DNA from 4 places in the Sinobaca sp. H24 genome. Region 1 is predicted to be linked to each of the others. Evidence: riboswitches for the same ligand, from Rfam matches in the RefSeq annotation. Region 1 holds a riboswitch; each other region holds the start of a gene.
What was found. Region 1 has a riboswitch for S-adenosylmethionine ahead of MMY81_RS15865 (methionine ABC transporter ATP-binding protein). Riboswitches for the same ligand answer to the same signal wherever they lie in the genome.
Positions count from the first base shown of each region.

Region 1 (7,888 bases):
GGGCGTTGACCATAAAAGAAACGCTGAAAAGAGCAGGCGGCCTCGACCCATCAACAATTGACGATGTTATTATCGGATGCGCCATGCCGGAAGCAGAGCAGGGCATGAACGTCGCCAGAAGCATCTCGGCGTTAGCGGGCCTTTCTTATACGGTGCCGTCGATTACAATTAACAGATACTGTTCATCCGGTCTGCAGAGTATTGCCTACGGAGCCGAACGGATCATGCTGGGTCACTCCCAGACTGTTATCGCCGGTGGTGCAGAATCAATGAGTATGATTCCAATGGGCGGCCACGTGATCGCTCCCAATCCGACGCTTGTAGATGAAGCACCGGAGTATTATATCGGCATGGGATATACAGCTGAAGAAGTAGCGAACCGGTTTGGTGTCAGTCGTGCAGACCAGGACGCATTTGCGGCAGAAAGCCACCGCAGAGCAGCAGCTGCCGTCGAGCAGGGGAAATTCACAGATGAAATCGTACCGGTGGAAGTAACAAAACGTTCCGTAGGGAACGATCACAAATTAAAAGAATCAACGGAAATGTTTTCCATGGATGAAGGCATACGTAAAGATACAACAGCAGAAACCCTGGCAGGACTGCGTCCGGCATTTCATCCGAAAGGATCCGTTACAGCCGGAAACGCCTCGCAGATGAGCGACGGCGCAGCCTCCGTTCTGCTGATGGACCGGCAGAAGGCGGAAGCGGAAGGGCATAAGCCTATTCTGAAATTCCATGGTTTCTCCGTAGCGGGTGTTCCTCCTGAAATTATGGGTATCGGCCCGGTGGAAGCGATTCCGAAAGCTGTAAAGCTAGCGGGTCTGGAAATGTCGGATATTGGGCTGTTTGAGCTCAATGAAGCATTTGCTTCCCAGGCACTGCAGGTCATTAGGGAATTAAAGCTGGATCACACAAAAGTAAACGTCAATGGAGGAGCGATCGCTTTAGGACATCCGCTCGGATGCACCGGAACGAAGCTTACCTTATCTCTTATGCATGAAATGATCAGACGCAATGAACAGTTTGGTGTGGTAACGATGTGTATTGGCGGAGGAATGGGTGCAGCCGGCGTGTTTGAACTGCTTCCACAATAAAAAGGAGGAATAAATGATGAGCAGCACAATAGAGCTTCACACAAAAGGCGGAGGCTTTCTACTCGGAGAAGTAACAGCAGACCAGGTATTCACACCGGAAGATTTCACGGATGAGCATAAAATGATTGCCAAAACGACAGAGGATTTTGTGGTTGGAAAAGTAGTACCGGAAACAGAAAAACTGGAAAATCATCAGTTTGACGTCTCCCGCCGCCTCTTAACGCAGGCTGGGGAGCTCGGTCTGCTTGGCGCGGATGTTCCGGAAAAATACGGCGGAATCGGCCTTGATAAAATCAGCTCCACCCTTATTACAGAAAAATTCTCCCGCGCCGGTTCCTTTTCCTTGAGCCAGGGGGCGCATGTTGGTATCGGCTCCCTGCCAATTGTCTTTTTCGGCAATGAAGAGCAGAAATCCAAATATCTTCCGGACCTTGCCACAGGAACAAAAATTGCGGCCTACGCTCTGACAGAGCCGAGCTCCGGATCAGATGCCCTCGGCGCAAAAACAATCGCTGTTCTAAACGATGCCGGAACACACTATAAGCTGACCGGTGAAAAACAGTGGATTACAAACTCAGCGTTCGCCGACGTCTTTATTGTGTATGCCAAAATTGACGGCGAGCATTTCTCCGCCTTTATTGTAGATAGGGAAATAGAAGGCGTTTCCACAGGGCCGGAAGAGAAGAAGATGGGAATCAAAGGCTCTTCTACAAGAACACTGATTCTTGATAATGCCCACGTACCGAAAGAAAATCTGCTCGGCGAAGCGGGACGCGGTCATATTATCGCATTTAATATTCTAAACGTAGGACGTTATAAGCTTGGTGTAGGCTGCGTCGGCGGTTCTAAGCGCGGTATTGAGCTGTCTGCTAAGTACGCGAACGAGCGCAAGCAGTTTAAAGTGCCAATTGCTTCTTTTAGAGGCATCCAGGAAAAGCTTGCTACGATGGCGTCAGAGACGTATGCGCTGGAAAGCTCTATTTACCGTACCGGCGGTCTTTTCGAAGAACAGCTGGGAAGGCTGAGTGAAACCGAGCAGGAAGACGGCGGGAAAGTTGCGGGAGCGATAGCTGAGTATGCAATCGAATGCTCGCTGAATAAATTCTATGGATCAGAAACACTCGATTACGTAGTAGATGAAGCAGTGCAGATTCACGGCGGCTACGGCTTTATGGCGGAGTACGAAGTAGAGCGGGCCTATCGTGATTCCCGAATCAACCGCATTTTTGAAGGCACAAACGAAATTAACCGTCTGCTGGTACCGGGGACAATCATGCGTAAAGCGATGAAAGGCGAGCTGCCATTCTTGGAAGAAGCTAAAAAGCTTCAGTCGGAAATTATGTCAATGATGCCGGAAGAGCCGGGATCAGAGCCGCTGGAGCAGGAGAAAATGCTTTTGAAAAACCTGAAGAAAGTATTCCTTCTCGTATCAGGAAGTGCTGCGCAGAAATACGGCAAAGGACTTGATCAGGAGCAGGAGCTTCTCTTTAACTCGGCTGATATCGTAAGCGATATTTATTCCATGGAATCCGCGATTCTCCGTACGGAAAAAGCGATGAATAAAAATGGAGCCGAAAAAGAAAATATGAAAATCATGCTTACCCAGGTATTCTGCCAGGAAGCAGTAAACCGCATTGAAGCACACGCCAAGGAGTCCATTATTCATATGGAAGAAGGAGATTCATTACGCACGATGCTCTCGATTCTCCGCAAGCTGACGCGTCACACGCCGACAGACGTGATCCGCATTAAGCGCACTATTGCAGAAAAAGTTCTCAAAGAAGAGCGTTATGTGATCTAGAGGTAATTAAAGATAAAACGGGCAGTTCATCTGTCCGTTTTTTTGTATTTCTATTTGTTATTAATTTTCGTTCAACCGTTCACGATAAAGGTCAGTTAGTGATTATATGTACCTATTACTTTGTATTTACATAAAAGTAAACATTAGGTAAACTGTATACCTATTCATGTTTTTGAAAAAGAAGGGAATGGTTGGATGAAGAGGGGTATGAAACAAAAAGCAGTAATGGCGGCTGGTCTATTTGTCATCCTGGCAGCGGGTTGCTCGCAGGAAGAAGCGGGTCCGGCAGTGGAAGAAGCAGAAAGTGCTGAAGTTTCGGAAGCGAATGAAGAGGCGGCACCGGAAACAGAGGAATCCGCAGAAGAATCTGTCGTTGAAGAGCAGGAAGCAGACAGCGAAGAAAGTGACTCAGAAGAACAGCAGGAAACATCAGCTGAAGAAACGGTGGAAGAAGAAACAGGTGAGATAAAGCAGGAAGAATTGGCTGCATTGGAAGGTTATTGGTTGATGTTTGATGATGAAACTGGGCATTCTATTTCGTTAAAAATTATATTAGACGATAATGAAAAAACTTTTCAATCTACTTATTATAGTGACCACTCAGGGGAAGTTGAAGTTAATTACAACATTACTAGTATAAATAACGGTCTAATAAAAGCAGAGGGAGACGTAGATTATATAGAAGGATCTACTATCACTTTAGAATTATTAGATAATGACATACTTTTATGGAAACAATTATCAAAAGAAATAATTTTTGATAGAGAAGATACTTCAGTGGCTAAATATATAGAAAGAAATGAAAATCAATCGAACGTCGAATCAAATGAAACAAATTCCAGCAGTGAATCAGCAGAAAATTCTACATCAGAAGCAGATGCCGAATCAGAAATAGCCTCTGAGCCGGACACGGAATCGATGAGTCTGGAGGAGCAGCTGGTGGAAGAGCTGATTCAATACGGTATTGGAAACGGCGGTACCCGTGACAGCTTTACCTTTTACGACCAGGCCTGGGAAACAGGAGATGATGGCAATCAGTATTATGTCATGACAGTTGGAGATGGTTCGAAAGTGGCTACCTTTCATGGTGGAGAAGACGGTAATCTTTATTTTTTGAATCTCGATTCTTTCCCGGATGAGGAGACAGCCGAATACACGAGAGTAGACTCTTATTAATTCCGCTTTTTTATTGAGTCGAGCCGGCAAGTAAATTAAGCTATAATAGCATCAAAAGAAAGGAGGCATAACATGGCAGTCGACATTTACAGCTATCCATCCTGCAGCACCTGCAAAAAGGCAGAAAAGTGGCTGGAAGAACAGGGAGTATCGTTTACAAGACATCACATTGTAGAATCACCTCCATCAGCAGCCGAACTAAAAAAACTTCATCAAATCAGTGATTACCCGATTCAGAAATTTTTCAACACGAGCGGGAAAAAATACCGTGAACTGGGTCTTAAAGATAAAGTGAAAGACGCAGAGAATGAGGAACTATATGATATTCTTGCTTCAGATGGTATGCTAATAAAAAGACCCATCGTTACAGATGGAAATCTTGTTACATTAGGGTTTAAAGAAGCTTTATTTGAGGAAACATGGAAACAATAAAGTAAATGAAAACTGGAGGAATGAACAATGAGCGTACCGAAGGAATTGAAGTACTCAGAAGAGCACGAGTGGGTAAAAACAGAAGGTGAAAAAGTCAGAGTCGGCATTACAGACTTTGCCCAGTCCGAACTTGGAGACATCGTATTTGTGAGCTGCCGGAAGTAGGAGACGAAATAAAGGCAGATGAACCATTCGGAAGCGTAGAGTCGGTAAAAACGGTTTCTGAATTGTATGCTCCTCTAAGCGGAACGGTCGTCGAGGTAAATGAAGACCTGGATGATTCCCCGGAATTCGTCAATGATTCTCCATATGATAAGGCATGGATGATTGTTGTAGAGCCATCCGACAGCAGCCAGATCGATGATTTAATGTCTGCAGAAGATTACGAAAAAATGGTCAGCGCCGACTAAAACGGCTGTTACATAAGAGGTCCGTCTCTTTAATAGAGGCGGGCTTCTTTTTTTGCTTTAAATGATTCTTTTTATCTTTTTTTGAAAGCATTCATCAAACCGCAGCCACCTCCGGCAAATTAGTTGACACCCGCTCCGGCCCCGTGCTAAGCTTCGATTTGTACTAAACAACCTACATACTTAATAACTCTTATCATGAGAGGTGGAGGGACTGGCCCTTTGAAGCCCGGCAACCGTCATTGTGTCTAATGAAATGGTGCCAATTCCTGCGAAGCGTGCGCTTTGGCAGATGAGAGAAAGGAACGAACAATAACCTTTCTGCTTATGATAAAAGCTGAAGGGTATTTTATTGTGTTTAAATAAAGGGATGTGTCAGCCTATTACAGGTATGATAAAGGATTTGTTCCAAGACCAAGTTATCTGGTATGATAAGTGAGGTTAATAAAGAAAAGAAACAGGGTGGACATATGATAGCATTGGAAAAACTATCGAAAATATTTCCTACATCCAATGGAGATATAACGGCAGTAGACAATATAGACTTGACGATAGACGAAGGAGAAATATTCGGGGTAATCGGGTACAGCGGAGCAGGTAAAAGTACGCTCATCCGCCTGCTGAATATGCTGGAAAAGCCGACATCGGGAAAAATTATTATTGCAGAAAAAAATATGGCAGATCTGCAGGGCTCCTCTCTTCGGAAAGCACGCCAGGAAATCAGCATGATTTTTCAGCATTTTAACCTTCTTTGGTCAAGAACCGTACGGGAAAATATCGCCTTTCCACTGGAAATTGCGAAGCTCTCAAAAAAAGACAAAAATGCCAGGGTGGATGAACTGATAGACCTTGTCGGTCTTACTGGAAGAGAAAATGCGTATCCGGCTCAGCTCAGCGGCGGCCAGAAGCAGCGCGTCGGTATTGCGAGAGCTCTTGCGAATAATCCTAAAGTGCTGTTGTGCGATGAGGCCACCTCGGCGCTGGATCCGAAAACGACAGATTCGATATTGGAACTTCTAACGGATATTAATAAAAAGCTCGGTTTGACCATTGTGCTTATTACTCATGAAATGCACGTGATCCGGAAAATCTGCAACCGGGTAGCCGTTATGGAAAACGGAAAAATAGTCGAAGAAGGACCGGTTTTGGATGTGTTCAGGCAGCCCCGTGAAGAAATGACCAAAGAATTTGTCAAGCAGATAACGGAGCCCGAAGAAACGATGGAAGCTATCCGGGAGTTAATGAAAACAGGCGACACCAGTCCCATAGTTAAGATATCTTTCCTCGGTGAAGATGCGGAACAGCCTATTATGACAAACCTTATTCTTACATGCGGCGTTTCCGTAAACATCCTGCAGGGCAAAGTGTCTAAAACCAGAGATGGCAGCTATGGTACATTATTTGTTCAGCTCCAGGGAAACCAGGAACAGCTGAACCACGCGCTGTCCTATTTAAAAGATCAGCAGGTACAGACAGAGGTGATGACAGCGCATGAATGAACTATTTGAAAATATAAACTGGGCGAACATGTGGGAAGCCACGTTAGAAACTTTATACATGAGTGCTTTGGCAGTTCTGGCTACTTTTATTCTGGGCATTCTGCTCGGCCTTGTCCTCTACATGACGGACAAAGGAAACATGTGGGAAAATCAGCCGGTCCACTTAGCGGCAGCGGCGATTGTAAACATATTTCGGTCGATTCCATTTATTATTTTAATTATCCTGCTCGTTCCGTTTACGACATTTATTGTCGGAACAATGCTCGGGCCGAGCGCGGCTCTGCCTGCTCTGGTAATAGGAGCGGCACCGTTTTACGCTAGACTGGTGGAAATTGGTCTTCGTGAAGTGAATAAAGGAGTTATTGAGGCAGCCCAGTCCATGGGCGCCAATCAATGGCATATTATTTTTAAAGTATTGATTCCTGAATCGCTTCCCGCCTTAATTTCCGGAATTACCGTTACGGCTATTACGCTTGTAAGCTATACGGCAATGGCCGGAGTGATTGGAGCTGGAGGACTTGGCGACCTTGCTTTCCGGGAAGGGTTCCAGCGCAGCAATTCAGATGTAACGCTGGCAGCAACTGCCGCCATCCTGGTGATCGTTATGATCCTGCAGTGGATTGGCGACAGAATTATATATAGAATTGATAAAAGATAAAAGGGGAGAAAGTAAAATGAAAAAGATTTGGATGATTCCAGCACTATCATTAACAATTGGACTTGCAGCCTGCGGAGGCGGCGGAGAAGAATCCGGTTCTGAAGAAGAAACAACGACGCTTACAGTAGGTGCTTCCAACGTGCCTCACGCCGAAATTCTGGAATTTGCTTCCGATCAGCTTGAAGAAGAAGGCGTGGATCTGCAGATTGAAACATTTAATGACTATATCGTGCCGAACCAGGCGCTGGCTGAAGAGGAAATTGATGCCAACTATTTCCAGCACGTGCCTTACTTTGAATCACAGATTGAAGAAAATGACTATGACTTTGCCAATGCAGGTGCGATTCATATAGAGCCTATGGGCGTGTACTCCCAGGATTACGACAGCTTAGGTGAACTGCCGGAAGGCGCTGAAGTAATCATGAGCAGCTCTGTAGCAGACCACGGCCGTATTTTGAGCATGCTTGAAGACGAAGGCGTATTACAATGGAAGAAGATGCGGGCATCGAAGCAACAATAGATGACATCGCAGAGAACCAAAAAAACATTGAGTTCAGTGCCAATGTAGAAGCAGCTACGCTTCCAGGCTTACCAGAACGGCGAAGGCGATGCCGTATTTATCAATTCCAACTATGCGCTGGACAGCGACCTGAGCCCAAGTGAAGATGCTATTGCTATTGAAAGCGCCGAGGACAATCCTTACGCCAATATTATAGCGGTACGCAGCGGTGACGAAGATCGTGAAGAAATACAACACTGGTCGATGTACTGCATTCTGATGAAGTAAGATCATTTATTGAAGAAGAATACGAAGGCGCTGT
Region 1 covers NZ_JALBWT010000011.1:147,487-155,374, reverse strand. Annotated here, with positions in the region: gene MMY81_RS15890 (acetyl-CoA C-acetyltransferase) at 1-1,094, shown strand, start outside; gene MMY81_RS15885 (acyl-CoA dehydrogenase family protein) at 1,111-2,895, shown strand; gene MMY81_RS15880 (hypothetical protein) at 3,103-4,071, shown strand; gene MMY81_RS15875 (arsenate reductase family protein) at 4,144-4,503, shown strand; partial or broken gene gcvH (glycine cleavage system protein GcvH) at 4,531-4,913, shown strand; SAM riboswitch class I at 5,101-5,209, shown strand; gene MMY81_RS15865 (methionine ABC transporter ATP-binding protein) at 5,381-6,409, shown strand; gene MMY81_RS15860 (methionine ABC transporter permease) at 6,402-7,067, shown strand; partial or broken gene MMY81_RS15855 (MetQ/NlpA family ABC transporter substrate-binding protein) at 7,084-7,854, shown strand.

Region 2 (7,888 bases), on a different contig from region 1:
AAATCAGGATTCTTTGCTTTCAGCCAATACAAAACGGCAAGAGTCACCCGGTAAACATAATGCCCTGAAGGAAAAGCGCTGTCTCTCGGTTCATTCCCTGCGTTTCGATGAAATAGCGGCCGGTATTTCCCGATATGAATAGAAATATAGATACCAGGAAAAAGTACAAGATTAATCGACTGACTTTATACGTTGATTCTTTCAAACAGCTTCCCCCTCTATTAAAGCCTGGGTGGCTTCGTAAGGTATCACTTCATTTATCAGATTCATTATTCTAAATATAACTTGTCTTCTACAGTGTAACTGAATAATAATTATAAGCTAAAACCAAAAAAGGAGTCAGCCAATGGATTTAAGTACAAAAAGAGGATGGACGTATTTTAGTATCGCGTTGTTTACCTTAGGTGTAGTTTTCTTTTTACTTCGTTCTTCTCCTATAAATATCAATGATGTAACAGAATACATTCTTTATTCTTTTCAATGGGGGTTAATTCTTTTCGGAATAACATGCTTAGTTTTTAGATTGTTTTTTTCTAAATTTATTGGGAAGCGGTAACTGAAAACTTGAACTCTACTATTAAGCGGTACCTGCTCATTGGTCGTTTTTACTTTCCTTAATGATCCTATACCAGATTTCCACTTGTTTTGCGGTCTCAATGGTCCGCAGTTTTTCCAGTTGAATCTCGAATTCTTCCAAGTGGTCGAATAAGCGCATCCCCTGTCCAAGAATGATTGGTGCAAACGCAACCTGCAGTTCATCCGCCAGATTCGCTTTTAATAACTGCTGGCCGACGTCAGCCCCAAGCACCACTACATCTTTCTCTTTGGCCGCCTGTTTAGCCTGATGAACCGCGCTTTCGATACCATCTGTTACGAATGTAATGGTGAGATTTTCATTTTCCTTTGGATGTTCAGCTGGTGGATGATGGGTCAATACAAACAAAGGCACTTGAAATTCATAATTATCTGCATAGGCATCCGGATCTTCGCTCATATCAAAAGTATTCCGTCCCATCACAACCGCTCCCGTTTTTGCCATCTCCGCTTGAATGACTTCATTCGGTTCAAAGCTCTCGTAAAGCTTTCCTAGTTTCCCGTCCCGGTCGCTGATATACCCATCCACCGATAAGATCATCCCCAAGCATACCCTTCCCATGTTCTTCCCTCCACTTTCTTCATTGTCTTCCGTTTAACACTATTCTCTAAGGTGAGAAACCCGTCTCTTTATGTATTCTTCTTTGGCGTCCTATAACCCTTTTAAGAAATTAAATCGATTGCTTTCAAGTTAAAAAAAGATGGGATTTATAAAGTACAAACAACATAAAAAATGTCCGTAAAGTCATGTATGACCTTTACGGACGTTGTTATTAATTTTTACTTAATTGGTAGTTTTCTGCTGCAGGAAATCTTCGGTTGACTTCACTTCTGCATACATGCCCTGCAGTGCGCCTACAAACGAATAATGAACCTGTTCGGCTGAAGTGGTTTTATTTTGATACGTCAACTCTTTTGTCGCGCAGGCATCTTCGATAAGCGTTGTTTCATAGCCTAAATCTACAGCTGCCCGAACAGTAGCATCGATACACATATGTGTCATCATCCCTGCCACTACTACCTTTGTTATACCCTTTTCTTTTAATTGACTCTCTAATTCCGTATTTAAGAAGCTGTTGGGAAAGTTTTTGACGATGATTTTTTCATCTTTCAGTGGCTGAACCGTTTCATGATGTTCTGCCCCTTCTGTATCCGGAAGAAAGAAACCTAAAGCGGGATCGCCTGCGATATGCTGAACATGGAAAATATGGCCGTTGTGGTTCTCTCTAAACCATTCAATAACTTTAGCGGCATTCGCAGCTGCAATTTCAGGATTGCTTAATTCCATTTTGCCACCCGGGAAATAGTCATTTTGAATATCGACAACGATTAAAGCTGTACTCATTCACTTCACCCCATTGCTAAGTTTTTCATACAAGGTAATCATATACTTAATTGCAATTTAAATCGATAAAAGGGTTTTACAAAGGTAGAGGTTGATGAAAACTTTTTTGATGGGCATCATCTAATAGTTAATAACAAAGCAAAAACAAGTACAATATATGGAGCGATAGGGCTTCTAGCCTTGGACGATTTCTACTTCATTCCAGCCAAAGCGATCCAGCTAAGGTCGTACTTTTAAGTTTTGAAAACAAATGTTTTACCTCTGCTTGACTTTCATCAACAGCGATTGTATTCTAAATATTACTAATTTAATACACAACTATTTTATCAAGAGAAGTGGAGGGACTGGCCCTTTGACACTTCAGCAGCGGACTAGTAATAGTACTGTGCTAATTCCAGAAGCAGCAGGCTTGAAGATAAGAAGAGCAATTTGTCGTATTTCGTCAAACCCCCTTCTTAAATAAAGAAGGGGGTTATTTTGTTAGACGAATGCCAGGAGAATTAAAGAATAATAGAGAGAAAAAGGAGAGTATTGTGATGAAACGCAGCTTAGAACAACGACTTAAAGAAGGAACGGTTATTGCCGGAGAGGGGTTTCTGTTTGAACTGGAGCGCAGAGGCTATTTGCAGGCAGGCTCCTTTGTACCGGAAGTGGCTCTGGAAAATCCGGAAGCCCTGAAAGAAACATACCGTGATTTTATGAAGGCGGGGTCTGATGTGGTACTTGCTTTCACATACAACGCCCATAGAGAAAAAATGCGCATCATCGGCAAGGAAGATTTACTGGAACCGCTTAACCGAAGTGCGATCCGCTTAGCGAAGGAAGTAGCCAAAGAACACCCAACGGAAGAAGCATTGGTAGCGGGTAATATATCCAATACGAATATTTTTGATCCGGAGGACCCGGAAGCGAAAGAAAAAGTCAGAGGCATGTTTGCTGAGATGATCGGATGGTGTAAAGAAGAAGGCGTTGATTACATTCATGGCGAAACGTTTTACTACCATGAGGAGGCAGAAATCGCACTGGAGGAAATCCAGAAGCAGGGACTGCCGGCTGTCATTCTGCTTGGACTAATGGGTGAAAATATACTGCGGGACGGTTATACCGTAGAAGACTCTTGTAAAATACTGTCTGAGAAAGGCGCACTAGTCGTCGGAATGAATTGTTTCCGCGGACCGGATACTATGCAGCCATACCTCGAAAAAATATGCGCTCAGGTGGATGGTTACGTAGGCGGACTACCTGTTCCTTATCGCACCACCGAAGAACACCCAACATTTTTCAATTTGCCGGACGGCGGATGCAGCTGCCATCTGCCTACAGAAACGACATTTCCAACAGCACTGGAGCCACTGTCCCACAATCGGTATGAATTGGCTGAATGGGCAAAAGAAGCGAAAAATGCCGGGGTCAATTACATCGGATTATGCTGCGGTGCTTCTCCCGCTATGGTACGGGCGGTTGCTGAAGCAACTGGACTAGAGACCATCAATTCCCAATACTCGCCTGATATGGAAAAACATTTTCTGTTCGGTAAAGACAAGACTTTAAAACAGCATAATCTAAGCTATCGTTCAAAAGCCTAAAGAGTAGATAATTTTATATCTTATGTAAGTTAATAAGAATCAGGTAGTTTGACTAATGCCAGCTTTTTCCTTGGGAATTATCCATGGGAAAGGCTGGCTATTTTATTGCAGCCGCAGATCAACATATCTCACATTTGAATTGATCTAAAATGAACTGGAATATTTATTTAGATCTATACTTATACCTGCAAATTCAGCATAGTTTCTCCTCTTCACCCTTGCGAGTATAAACTTATTTTGCCTGCGTCTTTTCGTAAAAAGGAATTTAATACCAGCCGCCGAATATATCTAATAGCAGATTGTAAAAATCAATAAGCACTCTTTAAGTTTTCACTTAATAATTAAGCATTTCTATCTACTGTCAAAAGGAGCTATTATGACAAAATCCGCTGAAAAGAAACTAAGCATGTGGGCTTTTTTTGTAAACGCCTTGAGCGCCCCCAGAAAAAATATTAAGAAGGATCATCATTTTACGATTAAAAACAGTATCTTTCTCCTCATACTGTTTCTTCTTTTGCTTGCCTTTGTCTTATATGCAGTTAACCTAATCATCATGGTAACTTTTCTTCCTGTTTATGAAAGCATAGGAATATTTGTGTACATTTTTTTGGGACAAACATTGTTTGTGTTAAGTGTTCCAGCCGTGTTTGTGAACTTTTATGTGATCCGCTGGTTCAGCAGGCGTTATTCTGCGACTGAAAGAAGTACGCAAAAAATTTTCAGTGATATGCTGACACTCTTTATTCCATGTATTTTGCTTTATAATCTCAGTTTTTCTTTTTATTCCTATCTGGGTTCATGGCGGTCGATTACCTATCCACTTGGAACGATGTTCATTATTTTCACGTTTGTTTTCTATTTCTCCCGCTCCTTTCTTTTAGTGAAATATTATGTATTAGACAGCCAAAAAAAAACCTCTATGATTATGCTTCTGTACACAGTAATACTTATTGTCTTATTCATTTTTCACTTGGGTATGTTTCTGTCGTTTGGTCCCTTTAGTATCAGCTGAAGACTACTCTCAAATAGTCTGGTTCCATTTGAGGAACTTCATTGATAAAACGGAAACTTCACTCAGTTTATCTCTTATTAGACTCCACGCCGCAGTGCTCTATCCAACATAAAAGTAAAACCAACTGCTGTGTGATGCGTTAATTTATGGAGAGCGTCTCTTGATATTGTGACACTTGATCTTGAAAATCTGTGCCAAAATGCCTGGCACTGCACCATTCCTGTCAGTAAAACATGCTTCCAGAAAACTTGGTCCACCATCCAGAATAAATAAGATTGACAAAGAGGCAATAGAAGGATACATTATAAGAAATAACTTAATATCCTTTGGAAAAAGGGGAGTAGCTTTTTCAATAAAATCGTCAGGACGGGAGAAATCCCCGGTTTTATTGGCAGCCTTGTGCTGTTTGCGAGACCTTTACCTATGAGACGGGTAAAGGGCTTTTTTATGCCTTCACCGCCTCAGCGGTGAAGGTTTTTTGTGTGGATTCACAATAAAACCTATCGCGGCAGGGTAACGGGTTTATCTAAAAAAGGAGAAGATAAACATGGAACTTAGTCTGCTGATGGAATACGGATGGGTGCTTATTGTCCTGATCCTTATTGAGGGAGTGCTGGCTGCTGATAACGCGCTCGTACTCGCTGTGATGGTCAAAAGACTCCCACCGGAACAAAGGAAAAAAGCGTTATTTTACGGCCTGGCCGGCGCGTTTGTTTTTCGTATTGCCTCTTTATTCATTATCTCATTTCTCATTGACGTATGGCAGGTACAGGCTATTGGAGCTCTTTATCTCTTATTGATTGCGCTCCATCATATTATCCGGAAAGTCTGGTTCCATAAAGAAGCTGCAGTGGAAAAAAAGACACAGGAAAGCGAAGAAAAACCTGCAGGGTTCTGGCGTACCGTAGCAAAAGTGGAAGTAGCAGATATTGCCTTTGCGGTTGATTCTATTCTCGCCGCCGTCGCTCTGGCGGTGACCCTTCCCCGAACCAACCTGCCCATGATCGGCGGAATGGACGGCGGGCAGTTTCTTGTTATTCTGACAGGTGGACTGATCGGGGTGGTCATTATGCGATTTGCTGCGGGGTATTTTGTCACCTTACTGGAAAGCAGACCTGGTCTTGAAATTGCTGCATTCGCTATTGTCGGCTGGGTTGGGGTAAAGCTGATGGTTCACACTCTTTCTCATCCAGCCTTAGCAGTGCTCCCAGAACATTTTGCAGAATCCACTCTATGGAAATTATCTTTCTATATCGTGTTGGTCGGTATTGCCGCAGCCGGATGGATACTGTCTAAGGATAAAGGGGTACCACAGAACAAGGCAGCACTTAAAGAAAGCTTTGTCAGCCAAAAATAGAGCATACCTCTATGAGTCAAGCTGCCCCATAACTAATTCTGTAAAATCATTCGATTCTCGCGCAAATTAAATCGACACCCGCGTTCCACAAATGCATCCTATGACTTTATAAGAAGTAAATAACATTTTACTATCGAAATTACCTAAAACAACAGGAGTGATACCAAACATGAATGCATTTAACACAAACAATCAAAAGAAAAAACTAGATTCTAAGACTATAACTCGTATAGCATCAGGTATAGCCATACTTTTACTAATCAGCAGTTTGTATTTAATTATGTTTAACTCTGCCATATTGTCTACCGGAATAGTAGGATATGCCGTTGTATTGTTATTTATTGTCCTCCTTGTATTATATGTGGTGAGTTTAACGACTGGAGAACTTTTTGCAGATTATATGATTCAAAAACGTCAAAATAGAAGCTAGATATCATGATTCTCATTCGAATAAAAGTTCATGAAAGAATTATCAAAAACCCCTTCTTCAGGAGAACTTTTCTGGAGAAGGGGTTTTCTTGTTATAACATACCGCCATTTCAAAAGGATGAATAAAAATAACTATTTGTTCCTACCTGCTATCAATTGGTTTTTTCTACTATTTCCATTCTATATTTTTCTTTCTAACAGTTTGGCGATGATAAGAAAAACTACTCCAGCTATTCCCATCCAATAGACAGGCAAGACTACGGTTGGGCCAAACGAAGGCAGCCATAAATACATTGCTAAGACGATCACTCCTGGCAAGACAGCGAACATTAAACCAGATAATATATATTCCTTTATTTTAGAGGTATGCCGAAAACACGACCACTGATTATATCGAAAGACGCTATACGCTAAAATCGCCAAGGCTGCCACTCCCATTATTAGCCCAACGATCGTCGTCCCCAGGCTGTAAGTCTTCGTTTGCTCCAAATGATGAAACCCATAGGCAAGTATCGTTTGAATCAACCCACTGGTAAACAAGTAAAAACCTAAAAAATAGCAGATCCCCATCATGAATAAAGAACTTACTTTTTTCGGGACAGCCTGCGGAAGTTCACCGACAAATTCCCTGGCATATTGTTTGGGATCGGAACCAAACAGTGCCCTGCTATCTCTTCCTTCTTCCTGCAAAATAAGAAGATGATCCAATAATTCCATTAAAACTTCTTCGGTCTCCGCTTCGCTTTTATCAAATGAAAGACGAACGTATACAAGCATATCTTCATACACTTTTTTATTTTCCACATTTAACTGCTCTCGTTTTTCGTTGTTTTCATCCACCAGCGTATTCACTTATGATTCCCCCCTATCCAGTAATTGGTCAACTGGTGATTTAAGCGAATTCCAATTTTGTCGAAAGGCTTCCAATGAAGCTTCTCCTGCCGACGTCAACGTATAGTATTTTCGATTTGGTCCACTGTCGGAAGCTCTCATTTCTCCATGAATCAGCTTTTCTTTTTGCAATCGCAGCAGCAGCGGGTAAATAGACCCTTCCTTAACATCGATGCCCTGCAGCTGTAATTTAACCGCTAATTCATATCCGTAGACGGTTTCCTGGGAAATAATAGCTAAGATACATCCTTCCAATATCCCCTTCAATAACTGACAGCGTTCGTTCATTTCTCCATTTACCTTGTATGGCATGGTACTTAACCAATACATAACCTGCCTTCGTTAGCGTAGCAGGTTATCCTTTAACAGAAGCACTATAGAACAAAGCATACTGTATCGAAGGTTCATATCTGCATTACGACTGTAGGCCAGCGAACATAAATGTGTAGGCTTGTCCTAATATGATTAAAATGACGATGGCCTGATATATTCGTTCTTTATAAGGCTCTTCGCCTTTATATCGTTTATAGATATCTACAAGAACACCAAATACCACGATGCCAAGAAATGTGTTTGACGTGCTCGTGGCTCCTACAAAATAAGCAATAGGAAAATAGCTGAAAAATCCGAGTCCGATAATGATATATAGAAGTTTTACCATACTCAATGGAGCC
Region 2 covers NZ_JALBWT010000004.1:255,898-263,785, forward strand. Annotated here, with positions in the region: gene MMY81_RS08620 (CPBP family intramembrane glutamic endopeptidase) at 1-32, opposite strand, end outside; gene MMY81_RS08625 (hypothetical protein) at 44-205, opposite strand; gene MMY81_RS08630 (dihydrofolate reductase family protein) at 593-1,156, opposite strand; gene MMY81_RS08635 (cysteine hydrolase family protein) at 1,379-1,939, opposite strand; SAM riboswitch class I at 2,260-2,361, shown strand; gene MMY81_RS08640 (homocysteine S-methyltransferase family protein) at 2,476-3,525, shown strand; gene MMY81_RS36240 (undecaprenyl-diphosphate phosphatase) at 4,615-4,797, opposite strand; gene MMY81_RS08645 (TerC family protein) at 5,085-5,894, shown strand; gene MMY81_RS08650 (hypothetical protein) at 6,064-6,324, shown strand; gene MMY81_RS08655 (DUF1129 family protein) at 6,504-7,175, opposite strand; gene MMY81_RS08660 (PadR family transcriptional regulator) at 7,176-7,502, opposite strand; gene MMY81_RS08665 (hypothetical protein) at 7,630-7,881, opposite strand.
Region 2: another riboswitch for S-adenosylmethionine. It lies ahead of MMY81_RS08640 (homocysteine S-methyltransferase family protein); the one in region 1 lies ahead of MMY81_RS15865 (methionine ABC transporter ATP-binding protein).

Region 3 (7,888 bases), on a different contig from region 1:
GACATGCCGTTCAATACATGGATGTTGACAAAACCAAGGAATACAGCCGTTTTCTGGTCGGATCCGATGCTTCAGAATGGGATGAATGGATAAGTAACGTATTGTACAAAAAAATGGAAAACAGAAAGAATTAAAAGGGTGCAGATTATGAACAGAAAGACAGTAGTTATTGTAGGAGCAGGGCCGTGCGGAATAGCGGCGGCCATCGAATTAAAGCGCAGAGGAATGGATGCTGTTTTAATTGAAAAGCGCAATATTGTGGATGCTATTTACCAGTATCCCATTCACCAGGTTTTCTTTAGTACCAGCGAAAAGGCTGGAGGTTGGAAATCTTCCATTCACGTCAATAAATCGAAAACGCGACCGCCAGGAAGCACTCGTGTACTATAAACGAGTGGTCGACCAGGAAAATCTCCGTATTCATTCGTATGAAACGGTAGATTCTATCGAAAAGACGCAGGAAGGATTTCTTGTGTATTCTCATACGATGAACGGCGTGAAAAAACAGTATGAGCCGGCATATGTTATCATAGCGACCGGTTATTACGGACAGCCGAATAAGCTGGAAATCAAGGGGGGAACCTTCCTCACGTTTCTCATTACTTTAAAGAAGCTCACCCTTATTTCCGCAGGATGTCACGGTGATCGGCGGAAAAAATTCCGCCGTGGACGCGGCTCTGGCTCTGGAAAAAGCAGGGGCGTTTGTAACGGTTCTTTACAGGGGAAGTTCTTTTTCAGAACACGTAAAACCCTGGATACTCCGGATTTTAACGCGCTTGTAAGGCAGGAAAAAATCAGGCTTTTTCCGAAGCGGTCGTTACCTCCATTTCCGAGCAATCGGTAGAATATACGCAGTACGGTCAAAAACAAAGCCTGCCTGCAGATTTTGTTTTTGCAATGACCGGCTATCATCCCGATCATTCTTTTCTTGAACAGGCAGGAGTTTTAAAAGGGGAAGAAGGACGGCCTTATTTTGATCAGGATACAATGCGAAACAAACGTACCTGGACTTTATATTGCCGGAGTAATAGCGGCCGGGACAATGCCAATGAAATTTTTTATCGAAAACGGCAGGTGGCACGGAGAACAAATTGCCTCTCATATAAAAGAAAAAGAAAGCTGGCCTTCGTCATTATGACGGGCCAGCTTTCAAATGTATTGGTAAGATCTGTTCCGGTAATTCCTGCCTCAAGAGCGATCATTAATTTCAAGCCGCGCCTTCTGGCCATTCAGTCCGTTTGAGAAAATAACGCCTTTCTTTTTTAAGCTGCATGCCTCCGCCCTCGTATTCGTAAGTAGCCTGTACAATACCGCCTGTAACATCTTGATACAAGAACGACTGGGATATTGCGGGCAATAAGTGCTTCTACTGCCGCGAACAACAGCGGGGCAGATTGCCCTGGCGAATGCTTCAATGACGAGGCCGGAAGGAGAAGCTGATTCAAACAATTCAATTGTTTCTCTCTCCATTCGGCATACGCCTTAAGCAGAAACACCTTTTTAGTCAGAGAAGAGATGGAAAACTGCTCTCTGGCTGAGGGAGTATGGTGAAAAAGGATGCCGCGCCGTGTTACGAGTCCTATCGGTCCAAATTGAGGACTTTGGAATGTTGCCACATTGGAAGAGTGCGTTTTGTAACGTTGACTGCTGAATGCACCTCATCGTTCATTACGACGAGCACTCCTTTTTTCCCTCGCTTGTTCTGATGAGGCCGTTCTTTATAGCAGCGAGGAAATTGTAGGGACCGTCTGCTCCTAATTCATTGCTTGACCTCATAGCGCCCGTTAAAATAACAGGGATGGGGGAATGATGAAGAAGATCCAGAAAATAGGCTGTTTCCTCCAGAGTATCCGTGCCATGCGTAACTACGATACCATCATAGATGTTTTCAGCTATTTTTCGTTAATAAAAGATGATAGTTCAAACATATTTTCAGGCGTTATGTGCGGCGAGGGAAGATGAAAGAACGGGATAACCGTAATATCAGCAACCTGTTTTGCTTCTTCATGCCACTGATCAAGTGGGTTTTTCTCTCCTGGTGCTACACTGCCAGTCTGTTTGTCTTCTTTCATGGAGATCGTGCCTCCGGTATGTATCGTTAAAATCCGCTTCATTGAGGTGGCCTCTTTTCTATTTATAGTTAGTTGATCAAGTACAAAGCTGGAAAGGACGGATGCGTGAGTGTTTGCTATTATAACTGCGGCCCTGGCGCCTTCGGTCGCATTTTTAAGCTATTATTATTTAAAGCAGGAGACTCATTCGCGGTCTTTTCGTAAAACAGCCCGTTCCTTCCTGATCGGTATGCTGCTCGTTTTTCCAATTGTTACTGTGCAGTATGCACTTACAGAAGAAACCGGGACGGAGGCGTCTGTTTTTGTACAGTCCTTTTTGTATGCCGGGCTGCTTGAAGAATTCTTTAAATGGTTTATTCTCTGTGCCGCGGTTATTCCGTTTATCCGGGTACGCTCCGTTTACGATACGACTCTTTACGCTCTGGCTGTCGGGCTCGGTTTTGCGGCAGCGGAAAACATATTGTATCTGACAGCATATGGCGTGGATATAGCACTCGGAAGAGCATTCCTGCCGGTAGCAAGCCATGCTTTGTTTGCCTGTACTATGGGATATTATATAGGGAAAGCCTCATTTTTAAAAGGTACTGCACGGAAATTATTTTTGTCTTTGGCTCTGGTAGTCCCGTTCGTTTTACACGGCACGTACGATTTGCTATTATTAATCGACCGGCAGTACATAGTCTACTTCATTCTCCCATTAGGATTTCTTCTATGGTGGACAGCTGCTGAAAGGCTCAAAGCAGCAAATAGGTTTGAGCAGATGGAAGGAGAATAGACGGCTTATGATAGAGGAAAAGCGATATCGTGTCGTCATACGATGCCCGCAGTGCGGAGAAAAATTCGTTTTAAAAGGAAGCAGAAAAGAAGATGGGACGATTCAGACAGGTTTTGTCCGCTGCATCTGTGGAAACAGCAGCCGCTTATATGTAGATACGGCTCCTGAATAAATTCAACGAATTCGCACAATTTGATTGCAATTCGTACGGTAATCTTGTAAGGTTTTACTACACAACTATATAAATAAAGCTTTCTTATCCAGAGAGACGGAGGGATCAGGCCCTATGAAGTCTCAGCAACCAGCCTAAACAGGTCAGGTGCTAAATCCGCCGGGCAGCAGATGCCCGAGAGATAAGAAGAGGTGCTCTTATAAAACGCAGACCTTCTTCTTACTTTTAGAGGAAGGTCTTTTAGCGGAATGATAAATCAGGATACGCCGGCCACTATATAGTAATCAGCCACAAAAAGGGTGACAATCATGGATAAGAAATTTCACATTGAAACGAATCTGGTACAAATCGGAAACAAAGAAGATCCACGAACAGGTGCGGTCAGCGCTCCTATTCATATGTCTACAGCCTTCCGCCATGAAGGACTGGGCGAGTCTACGGGATTCGACTATTCCCGTACCGGCAATCCTACTAGGGACATATTGGAACGTGCTATTGCGGGTCTTGAAAACGGCGCAAAAGGGTACGCACTGAGTTCGGGAATGGCTGCGATTCAAACATTGTTTGCTATTTTTGACAAAGATGATGAGATCCTCGCTTCCCAGGACTTGTACGGCGGGACATACCGCCTGTTTGAAGAAGGATGGAAAAACTGGGGCATTACCATTGCATACGGCGATCCAAGAAATCTGGGAGCATTTGAACAAAAAATCACAGATCGTACGAAAGCATTGTTTATTGAAACACCAACCAATCCATTAATGCAGGAAGCAGATATTGAAGAAATGTCAAAACTGGCCAAAAAACACGGCCTCTGGCTGATTGTAGATAATACGTTTTATACACCGATCCTGCAGCGCCCGCTTGATATGGGAGCTGATATTGTTATTCACAGCGCTTCGAAATACCTAGGCGGCCATAACGATATTATTGCCGGATTAATTGTTACAAAACGACGAGCAGTTAAGCAGCCGGATTACGGCGTTTCATAACGGAATGGGAACCATACTATCGCCGATGGATTCCTGGCTCTTGATGAGAGGGATGAAACACTCTCCCTGCGTATGGAAAAGCATACAGAAAATGCCCGGGCAGTGGCAGCGTTTCTGGAAAAGCATCCAAAAGTAACAGACGTGCTGTATACAGGAAAAGGCGGCATGCTTTCCTTTCGGATTGAAAACGAGAAGTGGGTTGATTCCCTGCTTCGCGGGCTGGAGCTTGTGACGTTTGCAGAAAGCCTGGGTGGTGTAGAAAGCTTTATGACCTATCCAGCCACGCAGACACACGCTGATGTACCGGAAGAAGTCCGTATTGCAAACGGCGTCTGTAATAGACTGCTTCGTTTTTCTGTAGGTATAGAAAATAAAGAAGATATTATCGCAGATTTAGAGCAGGCGCTCGACCGTCTGTAAAAAGAAAATCACGAATCAGGGGAGTGGCTCGCAGTGAATTTGGCAGAAGAATATGCAAAACGGATGTTAATTGGCGACGGGGCGATGGGGACGTATCTATACGAAAAAGGATACAGCGGCTCCTACGAATCACTAAATCTCTCAGACCCCGATCTGATTAAAACCATTCATAGAGAATACGTAGAAGCAGGATCGGATATTATTCAGACCAATACGTATGCGGCAAATCGCATCAAGCTTGCAAAATACCAGCTTGAAGAAGAAACACCTGATATTAACAGGCGAGGTGTAGAAGCAGCCCGTGAAGCTTCTGAAGGCAGGACATTTGTATTTGCAACGATAGGCGGCATTCAGGGGCTGCAGAAAATGGAAGAAAGCGAAGCTGAAATAATTAAAGCTTTTTCCGAACAGATGGATGCTCTAATAAAAGCAGAGCCCGATGGAATAATTCTGGAAACCTTCTATGATCTTCAGGAGATTACTGCGGTCATCAAGCTTGCCAAAAGTAAAACAAACCTGCCGGTAATTGCCCAGGTTGCACTCGGTGAAGTAGGAGTGATGCATGGCGGTCTGCCTCTTGGAGAGGCATTTAAGCAGATGACGGCAGCCGGCGCGGATGCAGTAGGAGTCAACTGCAGAATGGGACCTTATCACATCTTAAGATCGCTGGAGATGACACCGCTGGATGAAAATACGCTGTACGCGGTGCACCCTAACGCCAGTCTTCCGGATATTGATGACGGCCGATTCGTCTACCAGTCCAATCCGGACTACTTTTATGAAAAGGCGCTTGATTTTCAAAATCAGGGCATCGGTATTATTGGCGGATGCTGCGGAACAACGCCGGAGCATATCGCTCAAATAGCCGCGGCTGTTAAAAACACTGTTCCAAAAAAGCGGACCGCTCAGGCGGTTGCCCAGAAAACGGGGCAGTTTTCCATCGTTGAACCTCCTTCTACAGAACCAAGTCTGCGGGAAAAAGCAAAGCAGTCCACTACCGTTATTGTGGAACTCGACCCACCTAAAAACTTGCTACGTCAAAATTTGTAGAAGGCGCTCAGGCTTTATACCAGTCCGGAGCGGATGCTGTTACGATGGCGGATAATTCGCTGGCAAGTCCACGCGTGGATAATCTGGCAATGGGAGCACTCGTTAAAAGCATGACCCAGGCACGCCCGCTGCTTCACGTCGCCTGCCGTGATAGAAACCTTATCGGCCTTCAGTCTCATTTAATGGGTATCAATGCTCTTGGTATTCATGACATACTGGCTGTAACCGGCGATCCTACAAAGGTAGGAGACTTCCCGGGAGCAACCTCTGTATATGATGCGAATTCCTTTGATTTGATTCATTTAATGAAAGAAATGAATAAAGGGCTGTCTTTTTCCGGGAAATCACTCGGTCAGAACACGACGTTTACCGTCGGAGCTGCGTTTAACCCTAACGTACGCAACGTGGACCGGGCCGTGCAGCGTCTGGAAAAGAAAATTACGGCTGGAGCCGATTATTTCATGACACAGCCGGTCTTCGGGGAAGGCCAGTTTAAAGAAATTTATGAAGCGACAAAACATATGGACGTTCCGGTGTATATCGGTATCATGCCTCTAGTGAGCAGTCGGAATGCCGAATTTCTGCATAATGAAGTGCCCGGCATTAAGCTGACGGATACGATCCGCCAGAGCATGGCGGCCTGCGGGGAAGACCGTGAGCTTGCAGCGGAAGAAGGAATTGCGATAGCGAAAACGCTGATCGACGAGGCGATGGAATATTTTAACGGCATTTATTTAATCACCCCATTTCTTCGTTATGATATTACATGCCGCTTAACTGAATATATAAGAGAAAAAGCAGCGGTTCGCACAGAAGAAAAAAGCAAGTGAACAGAGTGGAGGGAAACAAATGCCTAAAACAGCAATCCAGGACAGGCTGAAAACATCTATTCTCATTTTAGACGGAGCAATGGGAACGATGCTGCAGAACGCCGATTTAACCGCAGAGGATTTCGGCGGGGAAGAGTACGAGGGGTGCAATGAGTATTTAAACGTAACCGCCCTCACGTGCTTGAAAAAATCCACCGCGATTACCTGGAAGCAGGTGCGGATATTATTGAGACCAACACGTTTGGAGCAACGAGCATTGTTCTCGCAGATTATGATCTGCAGCATATGGCTGAAGAGTTAAATATTGCTGCAGCCAGACTCGCCAAGGACGCCGTCAAAGAAATAGAAACAGAAGAATTCCCACGCTATGTTGCCGGTGCTATGGGACCAACAACTAAATCGCTTTCCGTAACCGGAGGAACAACATTTGAAGAATTGACCGAAACCTACCGTGAGCAGGCCTCTGGGCTGATTAAGGGGGAAGTGGATTTATTTCTGCTGGAAACAAGCCAGGATGTAAGAAATGTGAAGGCGGCTTACCTGGGTATTCAGCAGGCGCAGCAGGAGCTCGGCATCGAACTGCCTTTAATGATTTCAGGAACAATCGAACCGATGGGTACAACGCTTGCCGGACAGACGATGGAAAGTTTTTATATCTCGATAGAGCATATGAACCCGATTGTTGTCGGATTAAACTGCGCTACGGGTCCCGAATTTATGAGGGATCACCTGCGCTCTTTATCTGAACTTTCCACCACGTATGTCCACTGCTATCCGAATGCAGGACTGCCGGATGAAGAGGGGCATTACCATGAATCACCGGAATCCCTGACGACAAAGCTGGAAGGCTTTGCTGAAAAAGGCTGGCTGAACGTAGTCGGTGGATGCTGCGGCACAACGCCCGAGCATATTAGAGTTATGCGTGAAGCATTAACCAAATTCGAACCCCGGACTCCTTCAGAGGGACACCCTCATGTGGTGTCCGGAATTGAACCGCTCGTATATGAAGAAGATATGCGCCCGCTTTTTGTAGGGGAGCGGACAAATGTTATTGGTTCCAAGAAATTTAAAAGGCTGATTAACGAAGGCAAGTTTGAAGAGGCGTCGGAAATAGCCAGAGCGCAGGTGAAAAAAGGCGCTCACGTAATAGATGTCTGTCTGGCTGATCCGGACCGTGAAGAAATAGATGATATTGAAGTCTTTTTAAGCCATGTAATCAATAAAGTGAAAGTTCCGCTTATGATTGATTCAACTGATGCAGCGGTCATTGAAAAAGCGCTGACGTATTCTCAGGGAAAAGCGATTATTAACTCCATTAACCTCGAAGACGGGGAAGAGCGTTTTGAAGACATTGTGCCAATCTTAAAGAAGTTTGGTGCGGCAGTAGTAGTAGGAACCATTGACGAAGAAGGAATGGCGGTTTCTACGGAAAGAAAAGTAGAAGTAGCGGTCCGCTCGCATGACATTCTTGTCAATCAATATGGAATGAATCCAAAAGATATTATATTTGATCCGCTTGTCTTTCCAGTTGGTACCGGAGATGCCCAGTACATCGGTTCCGCTGAAGCGACAATCAA
Region 3 covers NZ_JALBWT010000002.1:233,980-241,867, forward strand. Annotated here, with positions in the region: partial or broken gene MMY81_RS04410 (YpdA family putative bacillithiol disulfide reductase) at 148-1,138, shown strand; gene MMY81_RS33795 (L-asparaginase family protein) at 1,189-1,470, opposite strand; gene MMY81_RS33800 (asparaginase domain-containing protein) at 1,669-1,896, opposite strand; gene MMY81_RS33805 (asparaginase domain-containing protein) at 1,893-2,114, opposite strand; gene prsW (glutamic-type intramembrane protease PrsW) at 2,182-2,847, shown strand; gene MMY81_RS04425 (hypothetical protein) at 2,855-3,019, shown strand; SAM riboswitch class I at 3,101-3,207, shown strand; partial or broken gene MMY81_RS04430 (aminotransferase class I/II-fold pyridoxal phosphate-dependent enzyme) at 3,328-4,431, shown strand; partial or broken gene MMY81_RS04435 (bifunctional homocysteine S-methyltransferase/methylenetetrahydrofolate reductase) at 4,465-6,311, shown strand; partial or broken gene metH (methionine synthase) at 6,331-7,888, shown strand, end outside.
Region 3: another riboswitch for S-adenosylmethionine. It lies ahead of MMY81_RS04430 (aminotransferase class I/II-fold pyridoxal phosphate-dependent enzyme); the one in region 1 lies ahead of MMY81_RS15865 (methionine ABC transporter ATP-binding protein).

Region 4 (7,888 bases), on a different contig from region 1:
CGGAGACAGTAGAATATACGAGAGTGGATTCTTATTAAAAGCAGTTCATTTATTGAGTCGAGCCGAAAAGAAAGATAAGCTATACTAGTAATTAAAGAAAGGAGGTATAGCATGGCAGTAGACATATACAGCTATCCAGCCTGCAGCACCTGCAAAAAAGCTGAAAAGTGGCTGGAAGCGCAGGAGGTGCCATTCACAAAGCATCATATTGTAGAATCTCCTCCTTCGGCAGAAGAGATAAAAAAACTTCATCACATCAGCGGATATCCGATCCAGAAATTTTTTAATACTAGTGGAAAAAAATACCGCGAAATGGGTCTCAAAGATAAAGTAAAAGAAGCGGACAACGAGGAACTATATGATATTCTCGCCTCAGATGGTATGCTAATAAAAAGGCCTATCGTGACAGATGGGAGCCAGGTTACATTAGGGTTTAAAGAAGCGCTGTTTGAGGAAACATGGAAACAGTAAAGATAATGAAAACTGGAGGAATGAATAATGAGCGTACCAAAGGAATTGAAGTATTCACAGGAGCATGAGTGGGTAAAGACCGAAGGAGAAAAAGCAAGAGTCGGCATTACAGACTTTGCCCAGTCCGAGCTTGGAGACATCGTATTTGTTGAACTGCCGGAAGTTGGAGATGAAGTTCAGGCAGACGAACCTTTTGGAAGCGTAGAATCAGTAAAAACGGTTTCCGAACTTTATGCCCCTATCAGCGGTACGGTTGTTGAAGTAAATGAAAATCTGGATGATTCACCGGAATTTGTAAACGAATCTCCTTACGAGAAAGCATGGATGATTGTTGTAGAACCATCAGACAGCAGCCAGATCGATGACTTAATGTCTGCAGAAGATTACGAAAAAATGGTGAGTGAAGACTAAATCACGGTTACATAAGAAGCCTGCCTCTACTATAGAGGCAGGCTTCTTTTATTAGAAATACATAACCCTCTTTTCTTTTTCGGCAATGTTCTATATATTAAAAGGAGTGAATTTAATTCGGTTGTCGAAATAAAACGGGGGAACTCTTATCATGAAAGGTATTGCGAAAGAATGGGCTTATCAATTCAAGCATTACAATAAAAATGTACGTTTGTTCTTGATTGCTTCTGTGCTCTCCAACATGGGCATGGGAGTCTTTATGATTATGTATAACTACTATATAAGAGAGCTCGGCTACCTGGACGATGTAAACGGTCGGGTGATCGCGGCTCAGGCAACGGCTACAGCGATCGCCCTTCTCCCGGCAGGTTTGTTAAGCGACCGTATCGGCCGGAAAAAAGTTATTATGGCCGGTGCCCTTATGCTTGGAGTAAGTTTGTTTCTTCGTTCGGTCGTGGAAATAGAGGGACTGCTTTTAACTGGAGCGTTTCTAACAGGGGCATTTATGTCCTTTGTACAGGTTTCCTCGATCCCGCTGCTGGCTGAAAATTCCACCGAAAAACAGCGCGTTCATTTGTTCAGTTTTAATTTTGCATTGATTATGGTGGCCAACGTAATAGGAAATGGCATGGGCGGACTGATGAGTGACGGTGCCCGTTTGCTGCTTGATATGACTGCTCTGCAAAGTCTGCGACTTACGCTGCTGACAGGAGCTTGTTTAAGCTTTGCTGCAATCTTCCCGGTACTGAAAATAAAAGAAGAGCGCAAACTCACGGTGACCAAGACAGGTGCCAGCTCTTTTAAAGAAATTCTACATACGAATCGTGCCGGTATTAAAATGATAGCCCTATTTGCGGTTGCTCAGCTGATTATCGGATTTGGTTCCGGTCTCGTTATCCCATACCTGAATTTGTATTTCACCGACCGCTTTGACGTAAGCTATACTATTGTCGGTTTGATTCTGGCTTTAGGACAGGGGATGACAGCTGTAGCATTTATGATTGGACCAACGCTTGTGCAGAAAGTAGGGGAAGTGCGTGCAGTAGTTATCCTGCAGCTGAGCTCACTTCCATTTCTGCTTGTTACAGCCTACACGCAGAATATATGGTTTGCCGTTATCGGCTTTTTATTCCGCCAGGCGTTAATGAACGCCGGAAACCCGATTCAGATGTCGTTAATGATGAGAAGCGTAGGAGATAATATTAAAGGGCTCGCAAACTCCATAGGGCAGATGGTTTTTCAGCTGGGCTGGGCGATTATGGGACCGGTATCCACATCGATCGTTCTCATATATGGGCCGTACTATGGATGGGCATGGGTGTTTACGTTAACGTGTGCTCTCTATTTAACAGGCTCCATCTATTTTTATATTGTATTTAGAAAAGTCCCTCCAAGCAGTGATATATGAGGCATGACAAATGATTTGACAGCCGGACGGTCCCATGCTAAGCTTCGATTTGTACTTAATAACCTACATATGAAACACTCTTATCATGAGAGGTGGAGGGACTGGCCCTTTGAAGCCCGGCAACCGTCATTATTTTTAATGAAATGGTGCCAATTCCTGCGAAGCGTAAGCTTTGGCAGATGAGAGAAAGGAATGAACCATGCCCTTTCTGCTGATGATAAAAGCTGAAGGGTATTTTCTTGTGGTTAAATTAAGGAGAGTGTGCCGGTATTTTGTCAGTTGAATAAAGTTTCTGTTCCAAGACCAAGTTATCTGGTATGATAAGTAAGATTAATAAAGAAAAGAAACAGGGTGGGCATATGATAGCACTGGAAAAACTATCGAAAATATTTTCTACATCCAATGGAGATATAACGGCAGTAGACAATATAGATTTAACGATAGATGAGGGAGAAATATTTGGCATTATCGGCTACAGCGGTGCAGGAAAAAGCACGCTTATCCGTCTGCTGAACATGCTTGAAAAACCGACATCGGGAAACATTGTTATTGGCGATAAAAATATGGCCGATCTGCAGGGTGCTTCGCTTCGGGAAGCCCGCCAGGAAATCAGCATGATTTTTCAGCATTTTAATCTGCTCTGGTCGAGAACGGTACGGGAAAACATAGCGTTTCCACTCGAAATAGCAAAGCATTCAAAGAAAGATAAGAATGCCAGAGTGCAGGAGTTAATAGAACTTGTCGGCCTCAGCGGCAGAGAGGACGCTTATCCAGCCCAGCTGAGCGGCGGCCAGAAACAGCGCGTCGGCATTGCAAGAGCTCTTGCAAACAACCCGAAAGTTTTGCTCTGCGATGAGGCAACGTCTGCGCTCGATCCGAAAACAACAGACTCCATCCTCGAGCTGCTGACGGACATTAATAAAAAGCTAGGATTGACGATTGTGCTGATTACACATGAAATGCACGTCATCCGGAAGATATGCAACCGTGTCGCCGTGATGGAGAACGGAAAAGTAGTAGAAGAAGGACAGGTGCTGGATGTATTCAGACAGCCCCGCGAAGAAATGACAAAAGAATTTGTAAAACAGATTACCGAGCCGGAAGAGACGATGGAAGCGATTCGGGAATTAATGAAATCCGGTGATGACAGTCCTATTGTTAAAATTTCATTTCTTGGTGAAGATGCGGAGCAGCCTATCATGACGGATCTTATCCTGACATGCGGCGTGTCGGTCAATATTCTGCAGGGCAAGGTGTCCAAAACAAGAGAAGGAAGCTACGGCACGTTATTTGTTCAGCTCAAAGGAAATCAGGAACAGCTTGACCATGCGCTGTCTTATTTGAAAGAGCAGCAGGTGCAGACAGAGGTGATGACAGCTCATGAATGAACTACTTGAAAATGTAAACTGGGGCAACATGTGGCAGGCAACAGTAGAAACTTTGTACATGAGTGCTTTGGCCGTACTGGCTACGTTTATTTTAGGGGTGCTGCTTGGCCTCATTCTTTATATGACAGACAAAGGAAACATGTGGGAAAATAATCCGATTCATCTGGTGGCGGCAGCGATAGTAAACGTCTTCCGTTCCATTCCATTTATTATATTAATTATTCTGCTCGTTCCATTTACAACTTTTATCGTCGGAACGATGCTTGGACCGAGCGCAGCTCTTCCTGCTCTCGTAATTGGAGCAGCTCCGTTTTATGCGAGACTGGTGGAAATCGGGCTTCGTGAAGTTGATAAAGGAGTGATTGAAGCTTCGCAGTCAATGGGAGCCAATCAATGGCACATTATTTTTAAAGTCCTGATTCCAGAATCTCTTCCTGCATTAATATCCGGGATTACCGTTACAGCTATCACGCTCGTGAGTTATACGGCTATGGCCGGTGTGATCGGTGCGGGCGGACTTGGCGACCTCGCTTTCCGCGAAGGATACCAGCGCAGTAATCCGGATGTCACGTTAGTAGCAACTGCCGCCATTTTAGTGATCGTTATGATCCTGCAGTGGGTTGGCGATAGAATTATATATAGAATTGATAAAAGATAAAAGGGGAGAATGGAAAAATGAAAAAGATTTGGATGATTCCAGCACTATCACTAACAATTGCTTTAGCAGCCTGCGGAGGCGGCGGGGAAGAATCAGGTTCTGAAGAAGAACCAACGACGCTCACAGTAGGTGCTTCCAACGTGCCTCACGCAGAAATTCTTGAGTTTGCCACTGATCAGCTTGAAGAAGAAGGCGTGGATCTGCAGATAGAAACATTTAATGACTATATTGTGCCAAACCAGGCTTTGTCTGAAGAAGAAATTGACGCTAACTATTTCCAGCACGTGCCTTACTTTGAATCACAGATTGAAGAAAATGATTACGACTTTGCCAACGCCGGAGCAATTCACATCGAGCCAATGGGCGTATATTCCCAGGACTATGACAGCCTTGAAGAACTCCCTGAAGGCGCTGAAGTGATCATGAGCAGTTCGGTAGCCGATCACGGACGCATCCTGAGCATGCTTGAAGAAGAAGGCGTTATTACAATGGAAGAAGATGCCGGAATCGAAGCAACGCTGGACGATATTGCCGAAAATCCAAAAGACATTCAGTTCAGTGCCAACGTAGAAGCAGCAACTCTACCTCAGGCATATCAGAATGGAGAAGGCGATGCCGTATTTATTAACTCCAACTATGCACTCGACAGCGACCTGAGCCCAAGCGAAGATGCTATCGCGATTGAAAGCGCAGAGGATAATCCTTACGCGAATATTATAGCGGTACGCAGCGGTGATGAAGAGCGTGAAGAAATCCAGACATTGGTGGATGTTCTTCATTCTGATGAAGTAAGGTCATTTATTGAAGAAGAGTATGAAGGCGCGGTTCTGCCTGCTGAAGGCGAGAACGCTGAATAAAATACTATTCCTTAACAGTTTATGTTTTAACAAAGCAATCTAGTTTGTTATACTAAAAACAATAAGGGGGGCTATCCTGAAAGAGAACGCTTTTAGGCAGTCCCTCTTTTTTTATTCCGTCCGGATAAAGTAAAGTGTGTTTCTTGAACTCTGTTTACATTTGTTATAAACTAATAATGATAATAAAGTGAGAATGAGAAACCACTTTTGTGGTTAAAATAAAGTTAATGGAGGTTTTTTTACATGTCAGCATCTACTCTTAAAATCGAAGATCTAACGGTTGAAATTGAGGGCTCAGAAATTATTAAGCACTTCAACCTTGAAATAAAAGGCGGGGAAATCCACGCCATCATGGGACCAAACGGTACCGGTAAGTCTACATTGGCTTCTGCTATTATGGGTCACCCAAAGTATGAAATTACTCACGGAAGCGTCATTCTTGATGGCGAAGATGTGTTGGAAATGGAAGTAGACGAGCGTGCTAAAGCCGGCTTGTTCCTTGCTATGCAGTACCCAAGTGAAATCAGCGGCGTAACAAATGCAGACTTCATGCGCTCTGCTATTAATTCAAAGCGTGAAGAAGGCGACGAAATTTCCCTTATGAAGTTTATCCGCAAAATGGATGAAAAGATGGATAAGCTTGAAATGAATCAAGCGTTCTCTCAGCGTTACTTGAACGAAGGTTTCTCCGGCGGAGAGAAAAAGCGTAATGAAATTCTTCAGCTGCTTATGCTGGAGCCGAAAATTGCGATTCTTGATGAAATTGACTCTGGTCTTGATATTGACGCCCTGCGTGTTGTATCCAACGGAATCAACGAAATGAAAATGAAAGCTTCGGCTGCCTAATTATCACTCACTACCAGCGTCTTCTCAATTACATTACGCCGGATCATGTTCACGTAATGATGCAGGGACGTATCGTTAAATCAGGCGGAGCAGAGCTTGCAGAACGCCTTGAGGCAGACGGTTATGACTGGATTAAAGAAGAACTTGGCATCGAAGACGAAAGAGTTGGAAACCAACAGAAAGCGTAAAGAAGGGAGGTCACTATCTTATGTCAGTAGAAACAAAATGGACGTTCGATGAACAGTACGTCAAAGAATTTTCCGAAAAAAGAGAAGAACCGGAGTGGCTTACAGAAGAAAGGCTTACTGCCTTTCGCCTGATTGATAAACTCGAACTTCCTAAACCGGAAAAAACAAAGATTACAAAATGGAACTTCACTGAGTTCAAACACGAAGGTGCAGAAGCTGGCACCGTATCAAGCCTGTCTGAACTTCACAACGATGTTCAAAAGCTTATTAACGTGACAGAAGAAGATCAAAACCTTCTTGTTGTAAGAGACGGAAAGCCGCTTTACTACAGCCTTTCAACGGAAGCGAAAGATAAAGGCGTTATCTTTACCGACATTGCTACAGCAGCGAGAGAGCACAGCGACCTGCTGAAAAAGTATTTCATGGGTGATGCAGTAAAAGTAGATGAGAATAAGCTTACTGCTCTTCATACAGCTTTTCTAAGCGGTGGTGCATTTATTCACGTACCGAAAAACGTACAGCTTGAAAAGCCATTGCAGGCCGTATATTTCCAGGAAGATCCGGAAGCCGGCTTGTTCAACCATGTTGTTTTAGCTACAGAGGATAACAGTGACGTAACGTACCTGGAAAACTATGTATCATTCAACAGTGAGCAGGAATCAGCGGCGAACATTATTGCTGAAGTCTATGCAGGCCCTGCTTCGAAAGTGTCCTTCGGCGCTGTAGACCACCTTGAAAAAGGCGTTACAACGTATGTGAACCGCCGCGGTTCTGCTGAAAAAGATGCCCGTATTGACTGGGCTCTCGGCCAGATGAACGACGGCAATACGCTTTCTGACAATACAACTATTTTGAGAGGGGACGGCTCCTACTCCGACGTGAAATCTGTATCGATCGGACGCGGCACGCAGTCTCAGGATTTCTGGACGCAGATTATCCACTTCGGTAAGCATTCAGACGGACAGATTCTTACTCACGGCGTTATGAAAGATTCTGCACGCGCTTTCTAGTCGAAAATTGAACACGGTGCGACGAAGTCAAACGGTGTACAGACAGAACGTGTCTTAATGCTGAGTGAGAAAGCTCGTGGAGATGCGAACCCAATTCTCCTTATTGATGAAGATGACGTAACCGCAGGTCACGCAGCTTCTGTAGGACGTATCGATCCCCTGCAGATGTTCTACTTGATGAGCCGTGGTTTGAGCCGCCTCGAAGCCGAGCGTCTTATCATTCATGGTTTCCTTCAGCCGGTAGTTGCAGAACTTCCTATTCAGGCTGTTAAAGACAGACTGTCTGAAGTTATCGAAAGGAAAGTGTATTAAATGAACATCCAGGAGATCCGTCGCCAGTTCCCTATACTAAATGAACAGGTCAACGGTCACCCTCTTGTTTATCTTGACAGCGCGGCGACTTCACAGAAGCCGTCAGCTGTAATTGAGAAAATAGATGAATATTATAAGAAGTATAATTCCAACGTTCACCGCGGTGTTCATACGCTTGGCAGTATGGCAACCGATGGATATGAAGGAGCAAGGGAGAAAGTCCGGAACTTTCTTCATGCGTCTTCTGTAGAAGAAATTATCTTCACCCGCGGCACAACAACATCTATTAATATCGTAGCTCAGTCTTACGGTGAAGCTAACCTGCAGGAAGATGATGAA
Region 4 covers NZ_JALBWT010000036.1:12,395-20,282, forward strand. Annotated here, with positions in the region: gene MMY81_RS27290 (hypothetical protein) at 1-38, shown strand, start outside; gene MMY81_RS27295 (arsenate reductase family protein) at 112-471, shown strand; gene gcvH (glycine cleavage system protein GcvH) at 499-882, shown strand; gene MMY81_RS27305 (MFS transporter) at 1,034-2,290, shown strand; SAM riboswitch class I at 2,368-2,476, shown strand; gene MMY81_RS27310 (methionine ABC transporter ATP-binding protein) at 2,650-3,678, shown strand; gene MMY81_RS27315 (methionine ABC transporter permease) at 3,671-4,336, shown strand; gene MMY81_RS27320 (MetQ/NlpA family ABC transporter substrate-binding protein) at 4,354-5,193, shown strand; partial or broken gene sufC (Fe-S cluster assembly ATPase SufC) at 5,437-6,227, shown strand; partial or broken gene sufD (Fe-S cluster assembly protein SufD) at 6,248-7,549, shown strand; gene MMY81_RS27335 (cysteine desulfurase) at 7,550-7,888, shown strand, end outside.
Region 4: another riboswitch for S-adenosylmethionine. It lies ahead of MMY81_RS27310 (methionine ABC transporter ATP-binding protein); the one in region 1 lies ahead of MMY81_RS15865 (methionine ABC transporter ATP-binding protein).